One region of the Staphylococcus casei genome, then DNA from elsewhere that is predicted to be linked to it. Evidence: predicted binding sites of a transcription regulator. Region 1 holds the regulator's gene; the other holds the start of a gene.
What was found. The regulator Rex, encoded in region 1, represses fermentation and respiration genes when NADH is low (regulators of the CRP and FNR family bind a similar motif). The targets are predictions, from matches to a motif close to TTGTGAAATATTTCACAA.
Positions count from the first base shown of each region.

Region 2: a site for Rex is predicted at 5,491-5,508, ahead of QMO72_RS02745 (nitrate/nitrite transporter). Genes of this name have one in related genera too.

Region 1 is NZ_CP125718.1:948,264-956,386, forward strand. It holds gene QMO72_RS04405 (MutS-related protein) at 1-93, opposite strand, end outside; gene abc-f (ribosomal protection-like ABC-F family protein) at 463-2,391, opposite strand; gene QMO72_RS04415 (redox-sensing transcriptional repressor Rex) at 2,542-3,183, shown strand; gene QMO72_RS04420 (YeeE/YedE family protein) at 3,591-4,685, shown strand; gene QMO72_RS04425 (sulfurtransferase TusA family protein) at 4,707-4,934, shown strand; gene QMO72_RS04430 (LacI family DNA-binding transcriptional regulator) at 5,081-6,043, shown strand; gene QMO72_RS04435 (sucrose-6-phosphate hydrolase) at 6,141-7,625, shown strand; gene QMO72_RS04440 (carbohydrate kinase family protein) at 7,622-8,123, shown strand, end outside.
Region 2 is NZ_CP125718.1:621,969-630,091, reverse strand. It holds gene QMO72_RS02770 (cation:dicarboxylate symporter family transporter) at 1-1,066, opposite strand, end outside; gene QMO72_RS02765 (DUF3139 domain-containing protein) at 1,706-2,062, opposite strand; gene QMO72_RS02760 (MarR family winged helix-turn-helix transcriptional regulator) at 2,524-2,964, shown strand; gene QMO72_RS02755 (Hsp20 family protein) at 3,216-3,593, shown strand; gene QMO72_RS02750 (Hsp20/alpha crystallin family protein) at 3,630-4,064, shown strand; gene QMO72_RS02745 (nitrate/nitrite transporter) at 4,163-5,323, opposite strand; gene nreC (nitrate respiration regulation response regulator NreC) at 5,636-6,289, opposite strand; gene QMO72_RS02735 (sensor histidine kinase) at 6,308-7,345, opposite strand; gene nreA (nitrate respiration regulation accessory nitrate sensor NreA) at 7,353-7,805, opposite strand; gene narI (respiratory nitrate reductase subunit gamma) at 7,820-8,123, opposite strand, start outside.

The DNA of each region.
Region 1 (8,123 bases):
TTTTAGGTTTTTATTACCTATGATTTTTGATGCTAATGTGATTAAAATAGCAGCTACAACAAAGGCGATAAAAAACCATAATAGTGTGGGCATAAAAAGGTCATTCCTTTCTTAATATTGCGAAACAATATACTTTAATTATGACATGATTGTTTGATTTGAACAAATAACGGTTTGTACAAAGACATGATGTGTTTGTTTAAAAGTCAATAGGGAACATGCGTACTTATCAACAAAAAGTGTATAACGTGTGGATAAGTGGTGATTATCTATGTGGATATGCTCCGATTTCTGAAAATTAAAAACAAGAAAAGGTTTGATTTTTCCTGTGGATAACTAGGATAACTCTGTGGATAGCCATAACAAAGGGAAATACATTGTGAATAGAATAAAGGATGGGATATATAATAAAAAAAGTGAAAGTAGCATAATCTACTTTCACTTTGATACACTTAATGTGTGTTATGATAACATTTCTTGTAATTCTGCCCATTCGGCCATGACTTGTTCTAAATGCTGTTCGGCTGTTGCTTTTTTAATTGCTATGTCATTTGCTTTATCTGGATTTGAATAAATGTCAGGTAAAGTGAGCTGTTCGTTGAGGTCACTAATTTCTTGCTCATAACTTTCAATTTGTACTTCGCATTGCTCTATTTTTCGCTCAATTTGTCTTTGCTCACGTTTTTGCTGTTTCTGATCAATATAAGTATTACTTTGTTGAGCTACAATAGCTGACTGTGAAGGATTATCTAATTCTTTTTTCGCCTGAATAGCTGCTTTTTCTTCTAATTTTTCAATATAATATTGATAGTCACCTAAATAAATTGTGCCACCATCATGGTCTAAATCTAAAATTTTATTGGCTAATTGATTTATAAAGTAACGATCATGCGAAACGAATAATATTGTACCTTCAAAATGGGCTAAGGCTTGCTCTAACATTTCTTTTGAATCAATGTCTAAGTGGTTGGTAGGTTCATCTAAGATGAGTACGTTATTGCGTTCTAACATAAGTAATGCTAATTGTAATCTAGCTTTTTCACCACCAGATAAGTCATTAATTATTTTTTTAACATCTTCTTGAACGAATAAAAATCGCCCTAAAACAGCGCGAATATCCTTTTCGTTCATTGTAGGATATTGATCCCAAAGGTAATCGAGAATTGTTTTATTTGATTTAAATTCAGCTTGCTTTTGATCGTAATAGCCTATTTTTAAATTTGCCCCTTTGGTAATTTCGCCATTTAACTTCTCCTGTATGCCGGCGATTGTTTTGATTAAGGTTGATTTACCTATACCATTGGGCCCAATAATTGCTACGTGATCGCCCTTAGTGATTTCCATATTAATGCCTTTAGTTATTGGCGTTTCATAACCGATTTCTAAATTTTTTATATGGAAGACATCGTTGCCTGTGTTTCGATCGAAATCAAATTGAATGTTCGCACTTTTGGCATCAATCATGGGTTTGCTCACACGTTCAATTTTTTCTAGCATTTTACGTCGACTTTTAGCCATACCAGTGGTCGAAGCACGAGCAATATTTTTCTCTACAAACGTTTCGAGACGTTTAATCTCAGCTTGCTGATTTTCATATTCTTGCATGCGTTTCTCATAGTATTTATCTCTTTGCTCTATAAATTGACCATAATTACCTACATAATGTTGCACATCTCCAAGCGCTACATCATATACTTGATTGACAATTTTATCTAAGAAGTATCTGTCGTGACTAATAATGACGATAGCACCTTTAAAGTAGTTAAGGTAACCTTCAAGCCACTGTGTTGTTTCCATATCTAAATGGTTAGTAGGTTCATCCAATAGTAATAAATCAGGTTCACTTAGTAGCATTTGTGCTAGTGATAAGCGTGTTTTTTGCCCTCCGCTAAAATCATTAATAGGGCGATTAAAATCCGCTTCTGTAAAGTTTAAACCATGTAGTACAGTTTTAATTTTACTTTCATATTGGTAACCTTCTTGTTGCTCAAATTGATTAGATAATGATTCATAGCGATCGATATGATATTTGTAATCTTCGGTATCATATGCATTTGCATGCTCTGCTAACCAATCTGTTTCTTTCTTCATTTCAATTTCCATTTGTTTCATATGCTCAAATGGCTTTGACATTTCTTCAAAAACAGTTTGTTTCGTATCTAAAGTCATTTGCTGGGTCAAATAACCTAATTTAAGATTTTTAATTTTAGAAATTTGTCCAGTATCATAATCTTCGACGCCAGCAATAATTTTCATTAAAGTAGATTTTCCGGCACCATTTCGACCTACAATGCCTATACGTTCGCCAGTTTTAACTTCGAAATCTACGTTATTAAAAATGTCTTCTCCGTCGAATGATTTTGATATGTCGTTAAGTTGTAATAATATCATCCGATTTGCACCTCTCTATTCATTATCATTCTACAGTATTCAAGGCTTGGATAAAACTATCAGTGTTTATTTTTATTAGTCATTAATGTATAATGTTGTAGTGATTATAAGATTATTCAGTATTAGATAATGAAATAGGGGGACAACATCTTGGCTAATCAAAGCGAAAAGATTCCTCGTGCCACATTGAAACGTTTACCGTTGTATTATAGATTCGTCAATACATTGAAATCTAAAGGCATTGATAGAGTTAATTCAAAAGCTATTAGTGAAGGATTAAATATTGATTCTGCAACTATCCGTCGTGATTTTTCATACTTTGGTGAGCTTGGCAAAAAAGGCTATGGCTATAACATAGATAGTTTATTACATTTTTTTAAAAATGAAATAAGTGAAAATGACGAAATTAAGATTGCAATCGTAGGTGTAGGGAATTTAGGGAAAGCATTATTAACTTATAATTTCTCTATACATGATGAGATGACGATAACGGAAGCTTTTGATATACGAGATGAAGTGATAGGGACAGAAATAGGTAATGTCAGTGTAAGTGCATATAATGAGATTACTGACATACTTACACGAGAAGATATAGATATTGTCATATTGACCACACCTGAAGATGTAGCGCAACAAGTGGCAGACACTTTAGTAGCAGCAGGCGTGAAAGGTATATTAAACTTTACTCCGAGTCGTGTAATAACGCCATCTGATGTTCAAGTACATCATATTGATTTAGGGATTGAATTACAGTCGTTATTATTCTTTATGAAAAATTATAGCAATAAATAATATAGGTAAAGTAAAGCTAGCTTATGATCAATACAAGACGTGACATCATGCGTTGTGTATTGAGTAAGCTAGCTTTTTTATAAGTGTTTTGCATTGAATGTATTTGCCTTAATGGTAATTTTAGGGGCAGTAATTTCTGGCAGCTTTGGGAGAAATCCATTTAGTACTGTGATAGCTATTATTTTTGTGATTTTAATTCCTAATAGGATGAGGTTTGAGGTAAATTGACAATTTAATGCGTTATCTCGGATTACAAAGCCTCATTATTGTAATTAATTTTCACGATTAATGTGTAATAGTATTAGAAACAACGTTTTCTGGTGAAGTATGTGAGTATAGAGGTTGAAATTTTATACAATTTCTAATATCATTAATCTTATTGATTTTATCGGGAAAGAGGTTATGGAATGACTTGGTTAATAATTAGTGGTCTTGTTGTGGGCGCACTTTTGGGCTTTGTTATGCAAAGGACAAGGTTTTGTTTAGCAGGTGGATTTAGAGATATGTATGTGCAAAAAAACAATAAAATGTTTTATGCCTTACTGATTGCAATAACAGTTCAAAGTATTGGCTTACTGATACTGACATCTACTGGAATGGTTCAAATTCCAGAATCTACGTATCCAATTATTGGTACGGTTATCGGTTCATTTATTTTTGGTATAGGTATTATTTTATCGGGTGGCTGTGCAACAGGTACTTGGTATAGAGCTGGAGAAGGGTTAATCGGAAGTTGGTTAGCACTTATAGCTTACGCATTTACTTCAGCTGCAACTAAATTCGGTATTCTGTTACCATTAATGAATGGTTTGAATAAACCGACAACAGTAAATACAAGTATGTCACAAACGACGGGTATTCCTACTTGGGTATGGGTAGCGTTATTAACAATCATTACAGTAATTTTTGTAACCAAAACGTTACGTAAACCGAAACCTAAATTTGCAGTACCAAAATTAAAACAAAAATTCACAGGTGTACGTCATTATTTATTTGAAAAAAAATACCACCCATTTGTTGCAGCCATTGCTGTAGGATTAATTGCGTTACTTGCATGGCCTGTAAGTGAAACGACAGGTAGAATGTATGGATTAGGTATAACGACGCCATCAGCGAATATAATTCAGTTTTTAGTGACAGGTGATACAAAACTAATAGACTGGGGCGTATTCCTTGTGCTTGGGATATTCTTAGGATCTTATATTGCAGCTAGAGGCGCAAGAGAGTTTAAATGGAGATTGCCAGATAAGAAAACGATACGTAATAGTGTCATTGGTGGTATTTGTATGGGCTTTGGTGCTTCAGTAGCAGGCGGATGTTCAATTGGTAATGGCTTAGTTGAAACAGCAACGATGTCTTGGAAAGGTTGGATTGCACTCGCATCTATGATATTAGGCGCATGGTTCATGAGTTATTTTATTTTTATCAGACCAATGAAGAAAGCGCAAAGTGCATCACAAACAGAAAAAAATACAGTATCTTCTCAGACGCAAACAACTTAATTTTGAAGGAGGAAATGCATGATGGTATATGAATTAGGAACAGTCGGAATGGTTTGTCCATTCCCTTTAATTGAAGCTCAGAAGAAAATGAACACGTTAGATAATGGTGACGAATTAAAAATCGATTTTGACTGCACGCAAGCTACAGAAGCATTACCAAACTGGGCAGCAGAACAAGGTTACCCTATAACGAACTATGAACAACTAGACGATGCTTCATGGACGATTACGATTCAAAAAGCTGAATAAAACAATGTACAAACCAACTTACAATAATTAGGGATTATATACTTAATTATCTAAGTTGGTTTTTGTTTTAAATAGTATTTAAAGCGGTTGCAATATGATAAAATGAATACTGTTTACAATAGCAAATTAATGAGAGTGAGAAGACTATGAAAAATATTGCTGATATTGCAAAAATTGCTGGCGTATCGAAGAGTACAGTTTCTAGATATCTAAATAACGGGTCGGTAAGCATAAAAACAAAGCAAAAATTGGATAAAATCATTCAAGAAAATGACTATCAACCTAATCAATTTGCGCAAAGTTTAAGAGCACATAGAACAAATATGATTGGTGCCATTATACCTAGGATGAATTCTTATGCGGTAGATGAAACGATAAAAGGCGTAAAGTCAGTTTGTAATGATTTAAACTACAGGTTATTGCTAAATTATACCAATTTGGATGTTGAATTGGAGATAGATGCCTTAGAAACTTTTTATAGAAGTAAAGTTGATGGTATTATATTGATGGCTACAGAAATTACACAGAGACATTTAGAAGTCATTAATAAAATTAATGTGCCAGTTATTATCGTGGGTCAAGAACATAAAGACCTACATTGTATTATTCATGATGATTTTCGTGCTGGGTACCTTGTGGGCGACACTATAGGAACAAAAGGCTATAAAGATGTCCAATTCTTTGGTGTAACAGAAAGTGATATTGCGGTTGGTATACATAGAAAAGAAGGCTTGATTGCGGGTTTGAGCACACATGGTATTACACCTCATATTTCCCATACTTCCTTTAATTATAAAGAAGCAATGATAGATGTTGCCAGTGAATTGCAAATGCATACGCATTATGATGCCGTTGTAGGTGCTACCGATTCGATTGCACTAGCAGTTCATAAATTTACCTCAGAGCATAAAAATCAATTAAATGATCAACTTATTGTTGGATTTGGTGGAGACCCCGTTACCGAAATTGTATCCCCATCTATTAGCACAGTAATTTATCATTTTGAACAAGCAGGAGAAGTATCGATGAATAAATTAAATCAAATGATTCAACAACAACATATTGAAAAGCGAATAACTATAGATGTGACGCTATCATTTAAAAGGTAGACGAAACGTGATATTATATAATAGAATTATATGGAACCGGTACCAAAAAGAAAATAAATATATAAAGTTAAAATATTGATAGTAGGAGGAAATTGTAATGACTGAATGGACGAGAGAAAAACGCTATCAAAGATATGAGGAGGTTGATCAACAAACGATTGATATATTAACTGATCAAGTTGAAAAATCTAAATATAGACAAACATTTCATATTCAACCTAAGACTGGATTACTTAATGATCCTAATGGATTGATATATTTTAATGGGATTTATTATGTATCACATCAATGGTTTCCTTTAGGTCCAGTGCATGGTTTAAAATATTGGTATACATATACAAGTAAAGATTTGATACATTTTAATGCGGAAGGGCCATCGCTAAAGCCAGATACGAGAGATGATAGTCACGGAGTATATAGCGGTAGTGCTTTTGAATATAATGGGAATTTATATTACATGTATACAGCCAATCACCGTGATGATAATTGGAATAGAATTTCTACACAACACATAGCAAAAGTAAATCATGATGGAAGTATAGAAAAGTTTCCTAAAGCAGTCATTACTGCACCACCAGAAGGATATACGCAACACTTCAGAGACCCTAAAGTATTTACTAAAGATGGTGTTTTCTATGCAATAATAGCTGCTCAGAATGATTTAGAACAAGGTAGAATTCTACAATATTATTCTACAGATATCGTGAATTGGGAGTTACAAGGTGAGATTCAAACCAATTTAGAAGCATTTGGTTATATGTGGGAATGTCCAGATTATTTTGATTTAGATGGTCATGATTTAATATTATTCTGTCCCCAAGGTATTGAACCTTCTGGTGAGCAATTTCGAAATATTTATCAATCAGGTTATATCATGGGACAATACGATGTTAATCAGTTGAAAATGAATCACGCGGATTTTCATGAATTAGATTATGGGTTTGATTTTTATGCGCCTCAAACATTTTTAGATGAAAATGGTCAACGTATCTTAATAGGGTGGATGGGACTACCAGAAATAAGTTATCCTTCTGATAAAGATGGATGGGCACATTGTTTAACCATTCCTCGTGTGCTTTCAGTTGAAGAAGGTAACTTAAAGCAACGACCAATTAAAGCCCTCGAACAATTAAGAACAAATAAAGAAACGGCTTTAGGTTATGCCAATAAATTCACCAGACAATTACATCCTTATGATGGTGAACAGTATGAACTAATTATTGATATATTGGAAAATGAAGCTACAGAAATATATTTTGAAGTACGAACGTCTAAATCTCAAACAACGTTGATTACTTATAATACTAGAGCACAGAAAGTAACATTAGACCGAAGTGAAAGTGGCAAACTACCAGAACACGTTGATGGAACTACACGTAGTGCATATTTAGATACACCATTATCAAATTTACAAATATTTATTGATACTTCAAGTATTGAAATCTTCTGTAATGACGGTGAACGTGTAATGACCTCAAGAATATTTACAGATGATGATGCTACCGGTATAAAAGCTTCCACAGAATCTGGACAAGTATACCTTAGATTTACAAAATATGATTTGAAGGATGATGAAGGATGAAACGACTATTAGCGATTGGCGAAGCTTTAATTGATTTTATACCTAATACGACAGACTCTAAATTAAAAGATGTTGAAGGATTTTCGAGACAAGTAGGAGGCGCACCTTGTAATGTAGCAAGTGCTACTACTAAATTAGGTGGTAATGCTGAAATGATTACCCAATTAGGTAATGATGCGTTTGGTGATTTAATTGTAGAAACAATAGAAGATATAGGTGTCAATACAAACTATATTAAACGTACAAATGAAGCCAATACCGCATTAGCTTTTGTCAGTTTGACAAAAGAAGGAGAACGAGATTTTTCATTTTATCGTAAGCCTTCCGCAGATATGCTCTATCAACCAGAGTATATTCAGGATATTGATGTAACACAAGATGATGTATTGCATTTTTGTTCTGTTGATTTAGTGGAGAGTCCAATGAAACAAGCGCATAAAGCTTTAATTGAAAAAGTGAGCATTGCAGGAGGCACAATAGTTTTTGATCCTAATGTAC
Region 2 (8,123 bases), 330 kb from region 1:
CTGGAACTCCTGCCATACCTTTTGATGCAACCATTAATGTTACCATTAACATAATTTGTTGACCGATAGACATATCTATACCATACATTTGGGCAACAAATAATGCTGCAATAGATTGGTACAAAGCAGAACCATCAAGATTAAATGTATAACCTATAGGTACTACAAAAGATGTAACTTCTTTTGGTGAACCAAATCTCTCCATTTTTTGCATAATAATAGGAAGAACAGATTCAGAACTTGAAGTTGAAAAGGCTAATAACAATTCATTTTTTAATATTTTCATTATTGAGAAAATATTAACACCACAAATTTTAGCAACAATCCCCAATACAACAACAACGAAGAATACCATTGCGCCAACAACGACAAGTAATAATTTTAATAATGGTAGTAGTGCTGAAGCACCAAATGTCATTATCGTTGTACAAATAAATGCGAATACACCTATTGGTGCTAATTTAAGAATTTTATTTATCATCCAAAATACAGCTTCTAAAGCACCATTAAGCACGTCTTTGACCGGTTGTCCCTTGTCGCCAACTGCTGACAATGCAATTCCAAAGAATACTGCAAAGAATATAATAGGTAATAATTCACCTTTAGTTAAAGCTTCAAAAAAGTTTGTAGGTACTATATTAACAATTGTATCGATAAAATGATTTCCATATGTAGTATGTTCTGCTGCCTTCGCAGACGATTCATAATTTGAAATATCACCTTTCGGTAATTTGTCCGGATTTAACCCCATACCTGGTTTAAATATATTTGCAAAAATTATCCCTAATGCTATAGCAATAGTTGTTATAATCTCAAAGTATACGATTGTTTTAAAGCCATAACGGCCGACTGTTTTAGATTCACCTACATTTGAAATAGATAAAGCGAGTGAACAGAAAACAACTGGTATAACGATCATTTTTATTAAATTCAAGAAGATATCGCCAAACGGTTGAATATAATTAACGAGTTCATCGTGCCCGTAGAGTAATAACCCTACAATCACACCTAACACCAATGCGATAATAACTTGCATCGGCAAACTAATTCTTCTAAAAATTGCCATGATGTTTCTCCCCTTCTTCTGACATTGCTTAATTATATCAAATTATAATTTCTTTAGATATAAAAATTTTATACAAAAAAGTTATTTTTTTACCTTAAATTTACATTTAACCCTTTAACCGTATATATAAGTAACATAAAGCTTTTTGTGTCTCACTTTAAAGTCTTCTTATAACTACAGTAACAGCCGTTACACGCCTATTCATCTTCCTTTTATCCCCATTATTTCAACACGAGTTATCACTACTCTTTTCCAATTTATTGTATTTGAGTAACATACCATCAATATGATGTTTAATGATCCTTGTGTCGCTTGAGTTTTGTTGAATATTTATATCATTCTTAACTTAATACTCAAATAATCTATAGGATAAACAGTGTTTCAAAAACGTTATTAATAAATTCCCTCAATACTTTAAATGAAGTTATACTTAGTCTTAGTTTTGAATTATAATAACAATTATTCCTATTACTTGCGACGCTTTTACAAGCATAGATTCAATTTTAAAATTCACCAAGAGATTATTTGGATGATCTGCTACAGAAAATGCATAATAACACCGACAAAGTATAAAAGCACCTACAACTTATTGTAGGTGCTTTTATATATTAAATCCTCTTTCATGATAATTAAAACGCGTTAATCTTTAGGTTTATAGTCCTTTTTAAACGCATTGTGCTTTGCATCTTTAACATTTTTCTTCGTTTCTGAATCAAAGCCTTGAACAACAATACCTTTATATGTACTGACAGGTTGAACGACATACGTTAGGCTTGAATCATCTTTAAATTTAACCTCTTTATAATACAATCCTTTTTTACCACTATATAATGTTTTTTCGGATTTTATTTGTTCAGTCAAATTTTGTTCTTTCATATAATGGTCAACAAGTTCCAAATTTTTATGACCTTGATACGTTCTTAAGCTAAAGAAAAATACAATAGCAATGATAAGTGATAAAACGAGTAACCCAAAAATTTTAAAAAATGTCTTCATCTTAATTCTCCTTTAGTTGAAGCAATATCTTCCTATATTAAAATAAGTCCTTTTGACAATAAATACGAATGATTTTATCCACTTAAATATTCATACTTATTTTCAATCATAATGTTATTAGTATGACTGATTATAATTAATTTATAAAGAGATATAACATTTCTGTAACAAAATCTCCTTATATTATATGCTTTGCCATTTTTTGAGCTGACACCATTTTTAAACTTAAAGTAATCATATGAAAATGGCTCATCCCCCGTTTTAATCATAGTTATAATACTTTATATGACCTTTTATTTATAACAATTATCTTGTGCATTATGAGTTTATTGCACCTTTTTATATGTACCGCTATGGAATGCATTATTAATAGTATAAAAATATTCCATAAGAGGCGCACAACCGTTCCTTGACAATGACCATTGTTCATAATAAGGTTAACTTTCAAAAGGGGTGATTAAATGGAGGAAAAAGATAGCTATCTCGAACGACAACTTTGCTTTCTTTTTTATGTTTCTTCTAAAGAAATAATTAAAAAGTATACTTCCTATTTAAAAGAGTTTGATTTAACATACACAGGTTATATTGTCTTACTCGCAATCAAAGCAGATGACAAGATTAATATTAAAACACTTGGTGAACGTGTTTTTCTAGACTCAGGTACACTGACACCTTTATTAAAAAAACTTGAGAAAAAGGGCTATGTCACTCGAACACGTGAATTAGATGATGAGCGTAATTTACAAATCACGCTTACTGATAAAGGTGTAGAAGTACGAGAACCACTCTCAAAAGTTTCAAGAAAAGTTTTTAGCGAATTTAACATGGATCTTGATGAAGCTATTCACTTAAAAGAGACATTACAACATTTCGTTAACAAGAATTTTTCTAAAGATATCTAACTATATACGAGGTAATTTAAAAGTAAGGATTTGTAATCATTGCAGCCATTCTTCAACTTTTTATTGCCTCTTTTTTATAACCTTTCTTAATTATTCACTTCCGTCACACCGCTTCTATTTTAGCAATGCCTATTGTTATACCCCTATTCAATTACAGCACATTTAAATTTTTTGTATACAAGCTTTGACTTTGACTTTCTTTGACTAATGTCTTATAATATGATTATAAAGTTAAAGGAGAGGTGTTTAAGATGATACAAAATACTAGCACTCGCAATCTTCCAAACGATTTATTTGATAGTTTGTTACCAGAACGCCAAGATTTTAAAGTAGATGTTTATCAAGATGAAGATCAATACTTTGTGAAAGCTGAACTCCCTGGATTTAATAAAGAAGACATTTCTATTGAATATAATGAAAATACTTTAACAATAACAGCATCAAACGTTAATACTACAAATGAAGAGACATCATCCTATATAATTAAAGAGCGAAACACAAGTGAAGTTAGCAGAAAATTCATATTCAAAAATGTTAATGATACAAACATTTCAGCATCAATGACTGATGGTATGTTAACTGTTAATCTTCCTAAAAAACAATATAAAAAACACATTATTATCGATTAAATTTATTTAAAAATAACTATAAAGGAGAAATGTATTATGACTTTTGAAAAAAAACCTTTTAACAATCCATTATTTGATGTGAATCCTAGCGACTTATTCAAAGACTTTGGCCGTCAATTTTTCGAACAATTTCCTGGTAACACTTCTATTAAAACAGATGTAAAAGAGTTAGATGATCAATATGTCGTTGAAGCTGAACTGCCAGGATTTGAAAAAGAAAATATTACTTTAGAATTTGAGAATAATCTACTCACAATCGAAGGTAAACAAACAACTGAAAATAAATCAGAAGATGACAACGGTCAAGTGATTCATCAAGAACGTAGCGTTAATGATGTAAAACGTCAGTTTACATTTAACAATGTAGATGAAAACGCAATTAAAGCTGCTTATGATAAAGGTGTACTCAATGTGATATTACCTAAGAAAACAGTTATCGACGAATCAAAAACAAATATTCAAATCGATTAAATAAACCAGCAGTTCTGCAATAATAGTAAGTTTGTAAAACTGTTTCATAAAATAAAAAACCTAGATGAGTCCAATGACAACTCATCTAGGTTTTTTTATTAGTGCGTTAATCGTTCACTTTTTAATATTCGATACATAGTTGTAAGTGCGACTAATCCTAATATTGCTAATAGAATGAATGCCAAATGACTTGTACCAGTCAACACAGTTATGTATGAAATAATAATTGGAGGGAAAAATCCACCAAGCCCCCCCATCATAGAAACAATACCATTTGCAACGCCAGCTTCTTTTCCGAAGTAATATGGAACGAGTTTGAATACTAAACCATTACCTGCTCCTGCACAAACACTGATAAGTAAACAACCAATTGTAAAAGATAGCATATCGTTTGATAAACCTAATATTGTGGCACCTATAATCATAAAGATAAAATCTACCATGAGCATAATTACTGCATTAAATTTGTCTCCTAAAACGCCGCCTAAAGGTCTTAAAATTGTTGCTAAAGCAATAAACACACCTGATCTTAAACCGGCATCAACTTCACTAACACCAAAATTATTAACTAAATAATTAGGTAAGAATAAGCCAAATGCTACAAAAGCACCAAATGTAATAAAATACCATAGACTTAAATAATATAATTTAATATCTTTAAATAATATTTTAGATTGTTTTACTAATGGTATTTTAACTTTTTGTTCTTTAACATCACCGAATAAGAACATAATTATTGCAAACAACGCTATGACTATTAAGTAACTTCTAACCGTAGTTTGCCATCCAATAATACCTGCTATAGAAGGTGCTAGAAATGATGAAATTGCGGTACCAATATTCCCCATCCCATATAAACCATTTGCTAATCCCACTTTTTCTTTAGGAAAATATTTAGGTATGGATGTTACACCAACGGAAAATACCGCCCCTCCTACACCTAGGAAAAAGCCAGAGATCATCAACGTCATAGGCGTTTGAGCCATACTCAAAAAATATATCGGGAATAGCAAAATAACAAAACTATAGAAAAATACCCATTTAGCCCCAATGATATTTGTTAGATAGCCAAAAGGCACCCTTAATATTGAACCTAATATAACTGGAATTGCTAAAATCACAGACTGCTGATTGCCACTGAGATTTACATCCTGTGAAATATAGGGCATAAGTGGAGAAATAATACTCCATGCCATAAACCCAACCACTAAACTTAAAGATTGTAATGTGAGTTGAAAACTACCACGAGATTTATCCATTCATTTCACCTTCATTATATGTAAATTTGTATTTCCAACCAATATTCTGCACATTTCTAAATCATTGTGTAAGCAACTATTTATACTTATAAAAATAGTTTTGGTGTCATGTATGAGTCAAAAATTTTCATGTGCAGTATATTGGCTACACATTTATTTTAAAATCTTTGTGAAAAAAATAACATAAGGAACATCCCCTAACCGCCTTTGAAATTTCCCTATATTACAAAAAATGCTAGCCAAACTTTAATTACTCATCCTTCAAGTAATACAAAATTTAACTAGCATTTTTAAAATTTATAAACTATTTTGTTAGAAATCAATCAACTTTTTCTTCATGGCATATTCAACTAATTCAGGCTTAGATTTTAATTCTAATTTTTGCATGATGTGTGTCTTATGCGCTTCTACTGTCTTCACTGATACAAATAATTTCTCAGCTATTTCTTTATTGCCATATCCTTTGGCAACTAGAGGCAAAATTTCAATTTCTCTTTTAGATAAAATTTTAAATGGATCATTGCTTATATTTATATCTTGTGACGAACCATTTACAAATTCATTGACTAATGAAGTCGTCAGTTTCATATCAACATAGGTTTCACCTTGATATACTGTTCTAATAGCTAATAAAAGCTGCTCATCAGGTGCATTTTTTAATATATATCCTTTTGCACCATTACGCAAAACATGAAATAGATATTCTTCATCATCATACATTGTCAAAATAAGTATTTTTGTTTCTGGAAAACTTTCAGCTATTTTACTTGTTGCTATTAACCCTGACTCACCTGGTGGCATACTTAAATCCATAATTAACACATCTGGCTTATGCGTCATCACTTTTTGATATGCTTCAACCCCGTCGGCTGCAGTTCCTACGACCTCCATATCTTCTTGATAATTCAAAATCATAGAAAACCCAGTTCGTACAACTGCATGATCATCTGCAATCACTATTCTCAAAATAAAATCTCCTTATTTTTATAATGGAACTTCTAATGTCACAATTGTCCCTCTCCCAATTTGAGTATCGATATTGACTACTGCATTTACCAATTCGGCACGCTCATTCATACCATAGAGACCTAACCCTGTACCTTTGGGTTGTTCAAATTGATTAAAACCTTTACCTCTATCAATAATTTCAGCAATCAATTTATCATTATTCACATTTAAATCGACGTTAATTTCACCTACTTCGGCATATTTAATCGCATTGAAAACAGCTTCTTGTACTATACGATAAACAACAGTTTCAATCTCATTATCAAATCTACGCGTTACTATATTCGAATGAAATTCGATATAAATGCCGTAATTTTCTTCTGCTTGTTTAAAGAATGTTTTGAATGCTGCATCTAATCCCAAATCATCTAATGAAGATGGCCTTAATTCAACAGCTAGATTTCTTATTTCGTCTATAAGCTTAGACATTAATCCTTCTATACGAATGGAATCATCTACTATGGATTGCATACTTTGTTGGTATTTTAATAACCTTAACTCTACATCTACATTTAACATTTCTTGAATTACACTATCATGTAATTCTCTTGAAATACGCTTTCGCTCATTTTCTTGAGCAAAGATTGTTTTTTGCATCATTTTACGCTGAAACATCTTATCATGACGTTCAATTTGAGGGGCTACATTTTGTAATGTGAATGCTTTAACACCATTGATAGTATATATCGTTTGGTAAGTGGCTGTAAATGGTTCAATGGTTCCCTTTTTTGTTTTCATAAACACTTGAAAACTCGTATTCCCAATTTCTTCTGCTTCTAGAAAACAATTTTGGCATGATTGAAAATCAAATTCATTAGTATAACCTTCACACCTTCTACATATCGCATGGGTCATACCTTGATAATCATTGTCTTCAGAGATAATATCATTGGCTGCTTGATTCATTGCAATGACCCTACCATCTCGGTCTACAAATACAATCATCTCACTTGTATGATTAAAGTATTGATATAACAATTGATTAATATTATCTATTTTTTTAATTTGCACCATAAATCACCTAACCTTCTTCATTAAAAACACCAAATTTTTTAATTATTGATGTCGTGGCATAGGCTTTAGGTAAAGGTTTATTATTTCTTTGACCTAAAAGTAGCACACCATATACGTATTGTTCATACCATAAAGGCATAGCAATCATTGCCGTCAGTGATTCATGTAAGACAATCGGGTATTTATGCTTTTCGACATTAATATGCGTTTGGTCAACTGTTTCAATTACCATTCGTTTCCCAGTTTTCATTACATTTCCTGCTAACCCTTTACCTTTTCTTAAAACAATAAGTTTATAACGGTCATTTAAATTTCCAGAAACATATTGCCATTTAATCGGCGATACGCGACTCTCTTTCTCATAAAAAGCTAAAGCAGCAAAATCAAAATCTTCCTCTTTGCGAATTGTATCCAAGATTAACTGGTAATTTAAATTTATATTTCTTGGAAGTGAATTCAATACAATTCCTCCATTCAAACTTTATGTTTTCGGTATATAATATAGCTTCGATTAGCATAAGTTAGCGGTACACTCCATACGTGGACAAGTCGTGTAAACGGCCACAATGCCAATACAACAAAACCTAAAAGAACATGTATTTTAAATGCAAATGGTACTTCTTCCATTAACTGTGCATTTGGAGAAAAAACAAATAAACCTCTAAACCATACCGAAATTGTTTCTCTATAATCGAATGCGGGACTTAAAATGTTGGTTACCAAAGTTGCATAACACCCCATAAATACAATGAGTAGTATTAGAGCATTAACAACAATA